DNA from 3 places in the Pseudoalteromonas sp. Xi13 genome. Region 3 is predicted to be linked to each of the others. Evidence: predicted binding sites of a transcription regulator. Region 3 holds the regulator's gene; each other region holds the start of a gene.
The links. Region 3 encodes sigma-54, which starts transcription at its own class of promoters, with help from an activator protein. Its sites were predicted from a motif close to GTTGGCACGNNNNTNGNNT; they were not measured.

Region 1 (4,614 bases), 130 kb from region 3:
AAATTTAGGCTTACCCCGCCTGTAAGTAAAAGTTGCAAGGGTTGCTCCATACAGCGCAACTGTAAACATTAATATGTCTTTGATTAAAATAGTATCCATACCTGTCCATCCATTTAAAAATTAATTGTTCATTTCTAGCTTAAAACTTATAACACATCTTATGTAAAAATTATCAACATGAAATAAAACTTAAGATTCATGATAAACAATCCATCTTCTATAGTGAAAAGTAGCACAGAGGTAGCACAGAGGTAGCACAGAGTAATTTAGGTTAGTAGATATTTAATTGGAAAGCTTTGAAAAGTGGTGGCCCCTCCCAGACTCGAACTGGGGACCTAACGATTATGAGTCGTGTGCTCTAACCAACTGAGCTAAGGGGCCAACTTTGTATAACTACGAGGTAGTTAATTTTTGAAGCGTTTAGCCACTGAGCGACTAAAGCGGGTTGCAGTATAAAAAGTTTTTTAAGGCTTGTCACTAGCAAAAACCTTTATTTTAACAATCAGTAAGCTGACTGCTTAAATAGTAATCTTTTTGCATGCGAATAGGCAGGAAATAACAGAAAAATAAACGCAGAAGTATGTAAGCCGCTTTTTTACAATTTTAATAACTATAAAAAAGTGGCCGGCTCACATTGAACACACCACACATTATTTTTTAGCAATAATGTAGATAGCGTGAATTAAACCAGGGAAGTAACCCAGTAAAGTTAGTAAAATATTTAGCCAAAAGTGCATACCTAAACCAACTTGTAAAAATACACCCAGTGGCGGTAATAAAATCGACAATATTATACGAATGATATCCATGATATAGCTCCTTTAAAAATGACAAGCAAAAAGCCCAGCTAAGCTGGGCTTTTTAGTATAGTGTATTATTCAGCAACAATAGTTAGTTCATCTACTACGTCACGAACATCTTCAGCATTTTTAGCAATTTTTACTGCTAACTGCTTTTCAGCTTCTGTTTCAACAGAACCTTTAAGTTTTACTATACCGTTGTCGGTATCAACGTCGATATCTGTACCGTCAACTTCTGAGTCAAATAAGAAACGTGTAGTAATTACTGTGGTGATTTTAGCGTCAGTTAAGTCGTTATCGTCATCATCCATAGTGTCACGATCTTTGTCGTCCATATCCATGTTTTTCACAACAGTTAGGTTGTTTTCTACATCAGATACGCCATCTAGGCTAATTACAAGTTCTTCAGCTAGCTCTTTATCAAGGTCGCTGTCTACTTTACCTGTAAGTACTACCTTGCCATTTTTTACATCAGTGTTAATGTCAAAGTTGTTTAGATTAGTGTTCATAAGAAGCACTGTTTCTGCCTTACCATCAATCCAAGCATCTTTACTTTCATTTTCCCAAGTGCCCGCTTGAGCACCCATAGCTGTAGTACCTAGAACTAAAGCCGCAATCATAGATTTGTTGAATGTTTTCATAATCTTTCTCCTTTTGATTAAAGACACTTTTATATATGCGAGCTTTAGGCCAACTTTATTAACACTTTAAATTCATGAAGTTAGCTATTTTATTGGGTATAAATAAAAATACCTCCGAGTAAACATTTACAGGCTATTAGGTAAAACTTTCTTAAGTGGTGAAAATAACGATTATATTGCTGTTTTGGTTAATCTATCGTTAATATATAAATTAAGCGGAGTTATTAAAACAATAAACCATTGATATATAAATAGTTAATTTTTGGTACACCACTTGCTATGTACTGTGGTAACTCATATAAAAAGGATTATTCCCATGTCTGTAAAAATAGAAGACCGCCCAATAGATCAAGTTCGCGAACAAGTGATAGACCAACTTATTTATAACTACAGCCATGGTGTTATTTCAGCTGAAGCCTTTGAAAGGCGCTTAGACAGTGCAATGGAAGCAACCGATAATATCGCGTTACTTAATTTAGTAGAGGATTTAACCCTTACAACAGATACCCAGTACAGTGCTCAAAAGCAAACGCAATTTGCCCCTAACTACAGCGCCCAACAAACGGATGAAGAAAACTTAACACTGCGAAGCATTTTAGGCTCAAGCGAGCGTAGCGGCCAATGGGTGGTGCCTAAAGATATTTATATTCAAAACTATATGGGGTCGATTGTTTTAGATTTTACTGATGCCATTTTTGCCCACCAACATGTTACCGTGCATGTAAATTGTATTTTTGGCAGCGAAGAAATTTACGTACCAGAGCACGTCAATGTAGTTTCTAAAATGTTTTGTATATTAGGTAGTTTTGAAAACAAAACGGTGTCGCTTAATAAGCGCCAAGGCCCCACAATTAACCTCGAAGGTAAAACAGTTTTAGGCTCGGTGGAGGTAAAAGTTAAACGCACCATTAAAGAAAAGTTTGTGAGTTTTGCTAATGATTTAAAGGCCCAGCTTGGGGTGAGTAATAAATAATACGGGTAAAAACACAATGGGTAGAAAAGCCATATTATGCGCTTTTCTACACCGTTAGTTACTGCCTATTTTATAAGTCGTTATTACGCTCGCTTGGAATGTCACTCATATACTGCACAAACTCAACCTCGAACCCTGCTGGGTCTAGGTAATATACGTTTTTTCTAAATGGGTTTTCTGCACCCTCTTTATCAATGCTAAATCCGGCGTGTTTTAAGCGCTGTATAACAGCGTCTAGGTTGTTTGTAACGTAGGCAAAGTGAGCCAGCCCGACTTGATGCCCTGCCAAATCTCTGTTTTTATGCTCGCCATTATCGCTTATAGCAATGTAGTGATTATCGTCGCCAAAATGTACCCAGCGCTTAGGTTTACCATACCAAGTGTTATGCCCTTCACTTCTAATTGACCAATAAGGAAAGGCTGCTTGGTAAAATTTAAGCATGGCATTTATATCGTTTACTACTAAATGTACGTGTTCTAATTTCATTATTATTTACCCTAGTTGATTGCTTAAACACAAGATAAAACCTCAAGCTAACTTTAGGTAAAGCACTTTTTTTACTTTTTAGTATTATTGGCGTGTATTGCCCTTGTAAGATTAATTTTTACGACAGTATGTTTGCTAGCAGGACGCGGAAGCTTTGCCTACATGGATGTAGGTAAGGGGCGTGAGCAGGACGCGGAAGCTTTGCTTCATGGAAGTTATTGAACTCCCAAGGCTTCGCACTTCGCGCTGTGATTAAGTCGCCCTTTGGTTGAACAAATTTCAATCCATACACGCCAACACGTCTTAGATACGAATAAATTTACATGCATTTCAAGGCCGTACAAAAAACGCACAAAAGTATTTAGGGTTTATTGTTTACTTTATGGCAAAAGTCGCTAAAATACGCCGGCTTAAATATATAAACGTTCTTTTACAACCCAAAGGTAATACCATGCATCCAATGTTAAACATTGCGGTTCGCGCTGCGCGCAACGCAGGCAAAATTTTACTTCGCGCAAGTGAAGATTTATCAAAAGTTGAAATTCAACAAAAAGGCACTAACGACTTAGTGACTAACATTGATAAAGAAGCCGAAGCCGTAATTCGTGATACAATTTTAAAATCTTACCCTGATCACTGCATTGTTGGTGAAGAACTAGGTGAGCACAAAGGCAAAGATGCAGATTACCAATGGATTGTTGACCCGCTTGATGGCACAACTAACTTTATCAAGGGTATCCCTCATTTCGCGGTTTCTATCGCACTTAAAGTAAAAGGTCGTTTAGACCAAGCTGTAATTTACGATCCAATTCGTGGCGAGCTTTTCACTGCATCTCGTGGTCAAGGCGCACAGCTAAACAGCAAGCGTTTACGCGTTACTAAAACCGTAGAATTAGCTGGTTCAATCTTAGCAACAGGCTTCCCTTTCAAACAAAAACACCACTTAGATGCATACACAGACGCGTTTAAAGCATTGTTTACACAAACTGCTGATATTCGTCGTGCAGGTTCTGCAGCACTAGATATGGCATATGTAGCTGCGGGCCGTGTTGATGGCTTTTTTGAAATTGGTTTAAAACCGTGGGACACAGCAGCAGGCGAGTTACTTGTAAAAGAAGCTGGCGGCATGGTTGTTGATTTTGCAGGTGGCGTTAACTACAACAATAGCGGTAACATTATTTGTGGTGCACCTAAGCTTACTCAAGCAATTATCCGTGAAATTCGCCCAGTATTACCTGAAGCGTTACTTCGCTAATAAAGTGCATGTAACCCTATTATAAAAAAGGAGCCTATGGCTCCTTTTTTGTTTTAAAAGTAAGGGTTATCGAGCTTTAGCTCCGTGGTGTAACCTTTTGTAAAAGGGAGTGAGTTTATGTCTTTTGCAAAATACTCATCAAATAACGCATCAAACTCTCCGCTGTTTTTCATGTTTTGCAACCCAAGCTCTATGGCTTGCGCTAAAGCTGGCTTACTACTTACAACAAAATAATAAATACCGGTGGGATAACTAATAAATAAATTAGGCACAATAACTAAGTTACTCTGCGCATTGGCAACAAGCTCAGAATTAACTTCTATAAATGAGCGAGGAAAGTAATCGATTCTGCCCCGGCTAGTAAGCGTAAACATAGCTTGATAGTTACTCAGCGGCCTTACATGTAAGCCGTTATAGGCCATTATTTTTGTATCTGGCCAATCATGCCCTTGCACTGC
Region 2 (4,614 bases), 300 kb from region 3:
TTTTTCCTTTAATCTCTAATTCATCTAGGGTAGCAATCAGCTCTTCTAAGTTAAACGTATCATCTATAAGATGCATTTTACCGTTTACACTAAACGCATTAAACGCATTTTCTTTAGCGTTTAAGTCTACCCCTTGCCAAGTTGCTAGCTCCTTAACAGAGTCGCCACTTAGCGCTAACTCGCCTTTTATATCTTTACCTTGGCGAGCAATACTGCCGTTAAAAGTAAGATCGACCAAGCGAGAGTCTACGCTTTGAGTAACCTCAAATGTCGCCCCTTCAATTGCCTTTGCCGGCGTATCAAGTTTTACATCAAGCTCAAAGCGCTCTTGCATATATGTAATGCCGCCTTTGATCTCTAGTGTCTTACGTAGTGAAGGAAGTAAAATAGCCAATTCCAAGTCACTAATTTGTTGTTTAGCGCCTGTTTGCCCATCTAGGTAAGTAAACGTACCACCGTAAATAGCCACTTCACCTAACTCTACATCAAAGTTCTCTGGTAGTTTAACTGACTCGCCTGATTGAGTTTGCTCTTGCGGCTGCTCTGCTACAGCATCAAACAACTGCCAGTTAGCTTTACCGTTTTTATCAGTTTCTAATAAAATATTGGGCTCGTTAATAACAAACTTATCTAGTTTGAATTCGCCGCCAAATAACGATAACCATGGTATATGTACAGCTAATTGCTCCATACTTGCCATGTCGTCGCGTGAGCCTGTCTGCATGTTTGCAAAGTGCACATCGTTAAGCTCTAACTTTAATGCAGGAAATACACTAAGCGTTTTATCACCTTTAATAGTAAGTGTGCGCCCTGTTGTTTTTTCAACCTGCTCAGATACTTTATTAAAAATAGTATCGGTTGGGATTAAAAACGGAGCGGCAATAATTAACGCAATACAAAGTAAGAGTATTACACCAACAATTTTGAGTAAGGTCTTCATGATCATCCTTTCAAACGTGCAAATAATGTTCTTATCATAGCGAGTGTTAGCTTTAAAATCATTGTCGTTGTGACAAAAAAGCACTTTATTGTAATTTATTTAATTTGAAATGAATTTATGCTTAAAAGTAAACGTTGCGAAATTGGTGACTAAAAGGAAAGCTCATCAAGTTTAAATCTAACCAAGTATTAAACCCTACAACATTGCATCCCTTGAATTGTTAGGTATGATGCACGGCCCTGTTGCTATTGGCGTATTTGCGCTAAAATAAAGCAGCTAAAAAATGTATCTACTCGGAGACTCTACAAGGCATGAAAAAACTGCTAATTTCACCGTCAAAAATGGCGCTAGGCGAACAAGAAAGTCAAATTTACCAAAACATCTTGAAGCAAGCTTCAGAACTAAGCCTAAACCTAATGGCCGTGAAAGTAGAAAACCACCCAGAGGATTTCTTAGGCTGGTGTTATGAGCTGCTAAGTGCAAGTAAAGACCGTATAAATTACGATTTACTAGAGCCACAACAACTGCCAGTTTTAAAAAAGCTGCACGACCAGCTAACCTCAGCAATTAGCTTTTTACAGCTCAAAACACTACGTGTAGCACCTTGGCCTGTTATTAGTATGTTTGTAGAGCAACACAAAGAACTTATTGCACTGGACGAACAGCTTCGCCTTACCACGTATATGCACAGCATTCGTGAGCAAGCACTAAAAGATATGATCCCAGAGGATTTACTGGCATTTAGTGGTAAACACACTGCCACGCTCGACCCAAGCACCTATAACTTTGATGTTGAATGGTTCGCATCAACAAAAAGTGCAAAGGGTTTTCATCAAATGCTAGCCGACTTGCCTGGCGCGTTTGACGAAGCACTTGCTAACATCCCGCTTGAAGGTGATGTGAGCGAAGCTGATTACCAACAGTTTGTCGTTGCTTATTTACTTGCCTTTAACGGTAGCGATGAAAAACCAACCCTTGCCCCTGCTACACGTTTATTAGCAATGCGCCGCCCAGATGTGTTTACGCCGATTAGTAATAGCCGTCTTGATGCATTATGCGCAGCTTTAGGTATTACAAAATTAAACAATCGCGACTTTGAGCGCTACTGGCAAGATATAGTACAAAGCATTCATGCTATGTCGTGGTTTAAAATGGCTAATGGCAGCAATGAACTAGAAGAGCAACTAGTTAGTATAAAAGCGTTATTACCATGCTTTTTTTACTATGCAGATGCCAGTACGGCCGACAACTCAAATTATATTAAGCTATTAAATAAACCTAAACGCAGCACAACAAGTGCGGGAAAACCACAGCGTAGAGGTAAAGAGTCTGCCGAAATACTTGTAGACCGTGCACTTGCAGCCGATGACATTCCCGAGCATATTCGTAGCAAACGCGACTCTATTATTAGCGAAGTACAAAAAGGCCGCGGAGTAAACGAAACAATTAGTCTTATGCGCACTATATTTGGCTAAATCTACCTAACCTAACTGTATTTTTCTGGTGCAGTTAGGTTAATTTATGCACCAGCAGTGTGCGTTTTTTAATTAACCTCCTCAATCATTCCCTCTTCTAAAACTTCTCAACATATTGTTTTATAAAAGTAAAAAACCAGTTTTATAGAAATTATTTTAAGCTGGCACATACAGTGCAATTGCATTCCCAGTTAAACAATAAAACACCGCCAGTCAAAGGGTTGCCAATAAGAGAATAAAAACCTAGGCGATAAAAATCATATAACGGGAAATGGACATGCTAAAACTAAAAAAAACCATCGCAATTAGCGCAATAGCTTTATTAGGTGCTACATCTTTAACATCAACAGCCGTACATGCAGAAGTAACAGCAAACGCAGCGGCTACGTCTAACTACTTATGGCGTGGTCAAGAGCAAACTGGGGGCGATGCTGCTATTTCTGGCGGTATTGATTACGCTGACGAGTCAGGCTTTTATGTAGGTACTTGGGCATCAAATGCTTCATGGGCCGATGAAATGACTTATGAGCTTGATGTTTACGCGGGTTTTGGTGGCGATATTAACGACACATTTAGCTACGATGTAGGTTACATTTATTACGCTTACCCAGATGCAGCTTCTGAGGCAGATGCTGATTTCTCTGAAATTTACGGTAGCATCAGCTCAGAAGGTTTCACCTTTGGCGCTGCAATCCTTGCCACTTCAGCGGCAGATGGAGATGGCACCGACTTTGGCGATTCATTATACCTAAATGCCGATTACAGCTTTGCTGTTGGCAGCAATGGTACTGAGGTTGCGCTGCACTTAGGTCACTACTCTGGCGACTTTATAGGTGATGATAATATTATTGATTACGGTATCTCTGTATCAAAAGATGGTTTTACTTTTGGCGTATCTGACACCGACATGGATGAGTCAGATGTTAAAGTTTACGTAGGCTACGCTGTAGACTTTACGCTTTAAAACAAAATGTGTTACTTGCTGCAACACTAAGGGCCTTTTGGCCCTTTTCTCGTTTAGGGCACCTAAATACTCACAGCGCCTTTTAATTTTAGCGACTAAAGCACCTTACTATAAAACCCACTTCAGTTAACCGCCGAGCTCCTCGCTGCTATTACCTCTTTTTACCAATATGCTAATTCGCTTTATTAAGCTTTATTGCGCATTGGTATTAGCAATTCGCCAAAACAAAAAAGGCCGCATTAAATGCGGCCTTTCAGCTAATCGTTAAAACTTAGCTAGGTTATTTTTACTGTCTTTATCTACAAGCTTAATGTATGGGTCTACCCCTGCGTACACTGGCTTTTCTTTTACTTTTAGCTCAATAGCATTAGTACCAGAGACTATTTGATGCTTTTGCGAGTAAATCACAAAGTCTTCAGCGAGTAGGTTTTCAGGATCATCGCTAAATAATGCAATATCAATTAGCTCATCGAGCGGCTGCTCGGTTTCTTCACCTTGTCCATCGGCATGCTGCTTAGTTGCTTCAACGCTCAGTGTTACTGTATAAAAACCTTCGCTATCAACATCATCTGTAACCGTCACTGCTTTCATTTCAAGCTCATAAAGCGTTATATATTTAAACTGATCATCAATAAAACGTTGTTCAGCTTGTGTTGTATCTCGCTTTAAATAGCTAAGTAAATCAAGTGTGGTTGGGTATGGCGTTGATTGGTATTTAAACTCATTCAAAAACGCTTTAAGTGCGGCATTTAAGCGCTCTTCACCTAATCGGTCATACAAAGCCATCATCGTAACTGAGCCTTTATTGTAATGAAGATATTGTTGAGACTGCGTTTTATACAGCGGCATTTCTTCAAAGGCTTCGCCTGTGCGGCCCATTAAGTATTTATCTAACTCGTACTTTAAGAATTTACGAAGCTTCTCGGCGCCAAAGCGTTTTTTTAGCACCATAAGCGCACTGTATTGGGAGAGCGATTCAGAAATAACGGCGCTGCCTTCTACATTAGCCCCAGATACTTGATGCCCCCACCATTGGTGTGCAACTTCATGTGCGGTTACATAGTAAGGTAGGTCAACTTTACTCTCATCTCTTAAGTCTGTAATAAAGCCAATACTTTCTGAGTAAGGTACCGTATTGGCAAAACTTTGCGCAAACGAGCGATACTTAGGAAATTCAATAATACGTAACTGCTTATGCTGATATGGCCCAAAGGCTTGCGTGTAGTAATCTATTG
Region 3 (4,614 bases):
TAATAAAACTAATTAACCATACGCGAACAATATATTATGACCAATAAACTCACTAAAATACTTATTATCCCATCGCTAATGCTTGCATTTAGCGCCTCTGCTGCTGAGCCTGCTACTCAACCGCCAGCAAATCAAATTTCTATTAGTGCAGACCGTCAAGAAGGCCAACTTAAAGAAAACGTAGGTATTTTTGAAAAGAACGTCGAAATTGTGCATGGTAATCGCAAAATTACAGCCGACCGACTCGAAGTACATAAACGTGAAGACTTAGGGGATAACAAACAACTCCTTATTGCCACTGGCAGCCCAGCCTACTTCGAAGAAAAACAAGACGATGGTACTGTAATGAGTGCCAGTGCAAACGAAGTACGTTACGACGTAGCAAAGCGATTTTTAACGCTTGTTGGCGATGCTGAAGTCGCACAAGCCGGTCAAAAAATTAATGCTAAAAGTATTACCTACGATATGCAGCAGCAGCTTATTAGCGCAGAAAAAGACGAAAACTCTACGGATCGTGTCCACACAATTTTAGTGCCTGTTGAAGCAAAAATTAAAGAAAAAACAGGTAACGAAGGTCAACCATGAGCACCTTAAAAGCAGAACTATTAGCAAAAAGCTATAAAGGCCGCCAAGTTGTAAAAAATGTAGGCCTTGAGGTAGAAGCCGGCAGCATTGTTGGCTTATTGGGCCCTAATGGCGCAGGTAAAACCACCACCTTTTATATGATTGTAGGGTTAGTACCTAGCGACAAAGGCAAAATTTCTATTGATGATAACGACATTACGTTATTACCTATGCACAGCCGCGCCCGCTTAGGCATTGGCTATTTGCCGCAAGAGTCATCAATATTTAGAAAGCTGACAGTTTATCAAAACTTAATGGCGATTTTAGAAACGCGTAAAGAGCTCAATAAAGCCGCGCGAGAAGAAACGCTTAACAACTTACTTGATGAATTTAGTATTCAGCATATTCGCGATAGCCAAGGTATGGCGCTTTCTGGTGGTGAACGCCGCCGTGTAGAAATTGCCAGAGCACTGGCAGCGAACCCTAAATTTATTTTATTGGATGAGCCTTTTGCTGGTGTTGATCCGATTTCAGTGTTAGATATAAAGAAAATAATAGAACATCTTAAAAACCGTGGCATTGGCGTATTAATTACCGATCACAATGTAAGAGAAACTCTTGATGTTTGTGAAAAAGCCTACATTGTTTCTCATGGGGAGCTAATTGCATCTGGCACCCCAGAACACGTATTAAATGACAAAACTGTACGCGATGTTTATTTAGGCGAGCAATTTAGGCTGTAACATTTAAGCCACACCTACAAGCATCTGCTAATATTAATTATAACAACATAAAAGGATTGTTAGAGATACATGAGGCAATCATTACAGCTGCGCATGGGCCAGCAACTTACAATGACTCCACAATTGCAACAAGCGATTCGCTTGCTGCAGCTCAGTACATTGGATCTCCAGCAAGAAATACAAGAAGCACTTGATAGCAACCCGCTATTAGAAGTAGAAGAGCAAGATTACACGGAAGAGTCGGCTGGGAAAAATGAACAAAAAGCAGATACGGATGATATAACCGTAAGCGCATCGGCTGACGATACAACCAGCGAGTACGAGCAAGACAGTGGCGAAGCTTTAAATAAAGACACCGTTAGCGATGATATGGCAATGGATGTAACTTGGGATGAGTACATGAGCGCAGCCCCTGCTGCATCCTCAGGCCCAATGCCAGAAGATGAGTCTATTTATCAAGGTGCCTCTACTGAAACGCTACATGAGTATTTAATGTGGCAGCTTCAGCTTACTCCTTTTAGCCCAACTGACGAAGCCATTGCTATTGCCATTGTAGAAGCTGTAGATGACTCGGGTATTTTAACGCTAAGTTGCGAAGAAATTTTAGAAAGCTTTAACCAAGAAAACGATGACGAAGTTGAAGTTGAACTTGACGAAATAGAAGCCGTTTTAAAGCGTATTCAGTTATTTGACCCTGTAGGTATAGCCGCGCGCAGTTTACAAGAGTGCTTGTGTATTCAGCTAAACCAGTTTGATAAAGACACCCCTTTTATAGAACAAACTAAAATGATCTTAACCGATCACATTGATCTATTAGCGGCACGCGACTATCGTACATTAATGAAAAAGACTAAGCTTAAAGAAGACGAGCTTAAAGAGGTCATGACCCTAATACATACCCTCAACCCAAAACCTGCAGATACAATAGTAAGGGAAGAGTCTGAGTATGTAATACCGGATGTGTCGGTTAAAAAAATAAAAGGCCGCTGGGTGGTAGAGCTAAACCCAGATAGCATGCCAAAAATACGCGTAAATAGTCAGTACGCGGCTATGTCACGTACCGTAAAATCAAGTGGTGATAGCCAATTTATTCGCTCTCACTTACAAGAAGCTAAATGGTTTATAAAAAGCCTTGAAAGCAGAAACGACACGCTGCTTAAGGTAACTAACTGTATTGTAAAACAGCAACAGGCATTTTTTGAACATGGCCCCGAAGCCATGAAGCCAATGGTTTTAAACGATGTTGCTGAGATGGTAGAAATGCATGAGTCGACAATTTCGCGTGTTACTACGCAAAAATATATGCATACGCCACGTGGTATTTTTGAGCTTAAGTATTTTTTCTCAAGCCACGTAAGCACTGAAAACGGCGGCGAGTGTTCATCAACCGCAATACGTGCCCTAATTAAAAAGCTAATTGCCGCGGAAAACTCAGCTAAACCATTGAGTGATAGTAAAATTGCGGATATATTGGCAGAGCAAGGAATTAAAGTAGCTAGACGCACAATAGCAAAATACCGTGAATCGCTAGCTATTCCACCGTCAAATCAGAGAAAGAGTTTGATATAAGACGTTAAAAACAAAGAGGAAATGCTTATGCAACTAAACCTAACTGGTCGTCACGTAGAAGTAACTGATTCACTTAGAGACTATGTAAATAATAAATTTGCAAAGCTAGAAAGGCACTCAGATCATATTAGCAATGTGCATGTCATTCTCGATGTAGAAAAACTCAACCAAAAAGCAGAAGCGACTATTCATGTAAGTGGCGCAGATTTATTTGCCTCAACAGAGCACCAAGATATGTATGCCGCTATAGACTCGTTGATTGACAAGCTCGATCGTCAAGTCATAAAACATAAAGAGAAGCTTGCTAGACACTAATATTATGAAATTAAGTACATTAGTATGCCAGGACTGCAGCAAAGCTGCGGTCCTTTTTAGTAGTAAAAAAAGAATTTTAGAGTTTATCAGTGAGCTTGCTCATGAAAAGCTCCCCTACTTACCACAACAAGATATTCTTAATGCGCTGGCAAGCAGAGAAAAGCTAGGCAGTACTGGTATTGGCCGGGGTATCGCCATTCCTCATGGCAGAATGGGTGGCGTAGAAGAACCGCTGGCTTTAGTACTTGTTAGCGACACCCCTGTTAACTTTGATGCTATTGATAACTGCCCTGTTGATATTTTTGTTGCACTCATCGTACCAGATGGCGATAACCAACAGCACCTAAAGACTCTGGCAACCATAGCTGATAAACTGAGCAACAAAGAATTTTGTAAACAGCTGCGTAGTGCTAAAACCGATGCAGAGCTGTATCAAGTAATTGTTGATCAATCGTAGTAAATACTAAGGGCTATAAATGGAGTTAATTATCATAAGCGGCCGTTCTGGTTCAGGTAAGTCGGTTGCTTTACGCGTGGTTGAAGATTTAGGCTATTATTGCGTAGATAATATTCCGGTCAACCTACTGCCCTCTTTAGTGCGAAGTGTTTCAGATAACTATGACAAAATAGCCGTTAGCATAGATGTTCGTAATATCCCCAAAGAACAAGACGAATTTAACGATATTCTCGAGTACCTTCCTGACTTTGCTAAACCCACACTGTTTTATTTAGATAGTGATGATCAAACACTGATCAAACGTTTTTCAGAAACACGCAGATTACACCCTTTATCCATCGATTCACTGCCGCTTGATTTAGCAATAAAAAAAGAAAAAGAACTGCTTGATGTACTCGTAACGCGCGCTGACTTTATGCTTGATACCACCGATTTAAGTGTGCACCAATTAGCAGAGTCAATTCGCGAAAAAATACTGGGTAAAAAAGATAAGCAACTTATTGTAACGTTTGAATCGTTTGGCTTTAAACACGGCATACCTAAAGAAGCTGATTATGTTTTTGATGCTCGCTTTTTGCCAAACCCCCACTGGGAGCCTGAACTTAAACCGCTTACGGGTCTTGATCAACCAGTAAAAGATTTTTTGGCAAATCACAGCATAGTGCAAAAATTCACTTGGCAAATTCAAACCTTTGTACAAACTTGGTTGCCACACTTAGAGCGTAATAACCGTAGTTACCTCACTATTGCAATAGGCTGCACTGGTGGTCAACACCGCTCGGTTTATTTAGCGCAAGCCATTGGTGAGAGCTTTGCTATGACGCATCCGAATGTCAAAATTCGTCATCGTGAGCAAGAAAAGTAACCTTAAAATAATAACCTGTTCAGTTTAGGTATAGTAATTTATGCGCTGTGAAGACACATTTTTAATAAAAAATAAATTAGGCTTACACGCCAGAGCGGCAA

Region 1: the regulator sigma-54 is predicted to act here: its motif matches at 1,477-1,495, upstream of EJ103_RS14600 (BON domain-containing protein).
Region 2: the regulator sigma-54 is predicted to act here: its motif matches at 2,576-2,594, upstream of EJ103_RS15410 (TorF family putative porin).

What each region holds. Positions count from the first base shown of each region.
Region 1 is NZ_CP034439.1:3,240,352-3,244,965, forward strand. It holds gene EJ103_RS14585 (hypothetical protein) at 1-99, opposite strand, end outside; tRNA gene EJ103_RS14590 (tRNA-Ile) at 305-381, opposite strand; gene EJ103_RS14595 (YqaE/Pmp3 family membrane protein) at 651-809, opposite strand; gene EJ103_RS14600 (BON domain-containing protein) at 875-1,441, opposite strand; gene EJ103_RS14605 (LiaF domain-containing protein) at 1,758-2,414, shown strand; gene EJ103_RS14610 (VOC family protein) at 2,485-2,901, opposite strand; gene suhB (inositol-1-monophosphatase) at 3,353-4,156, shown strand; gene EJ103_RS14620 (transporter substrate-binding domain-containing protein) at 4,210-4,614, opposite strand, start outside.
Region 2 is NZ_CP034439.1:3,411,266-3,415,879, forward strand. It holds gene EJ103_RS15400 (AsmA family protein) at 1-940, opposite strand, end outside; gene EJ103_RS15405 (hypothetical protein) at 1,252-2,415, shown strand; gene EJ103_RS15410 (TorF family putative porin) at 2,693-3,379, shown strand; gene EJ103_RS15415 (M1 family aminopeptidase) at 3,644-4,614, opposite strand, start outside.
Region 3 is NZ_CP034439.1:3,109,837-3,114,450, forward strand. It holds gene lptC (LPS export ABC transporter periplasmic protein LptC) at 1-47, shown strand, start outside; gene lptA (lipopolysaccharide transport periplasmic protein LptA) at 37-585, shown strand; gene lptB (LPS export ABC transporter ATP-binding protein) at 582-1,307, shown strand; gene EJ103_RS13995 (RNA polymerase factor sigma-54) at 1,377-2,876, shown strand; gene hpf (ribosome hibernation promoting factor) at 2,904-3,191, shown strand; gene EJ103_RS14005 (PTS sugar transporter subunit IIA) at 3,196-3,648, shown strand; gene rapZ (RNase adapter RapZ) at 3,668-4,513, shown strand; gene EJ103_RS14015 (HPr family phosphocarrier protein) at 4,554-4,614, shown strand, end outside.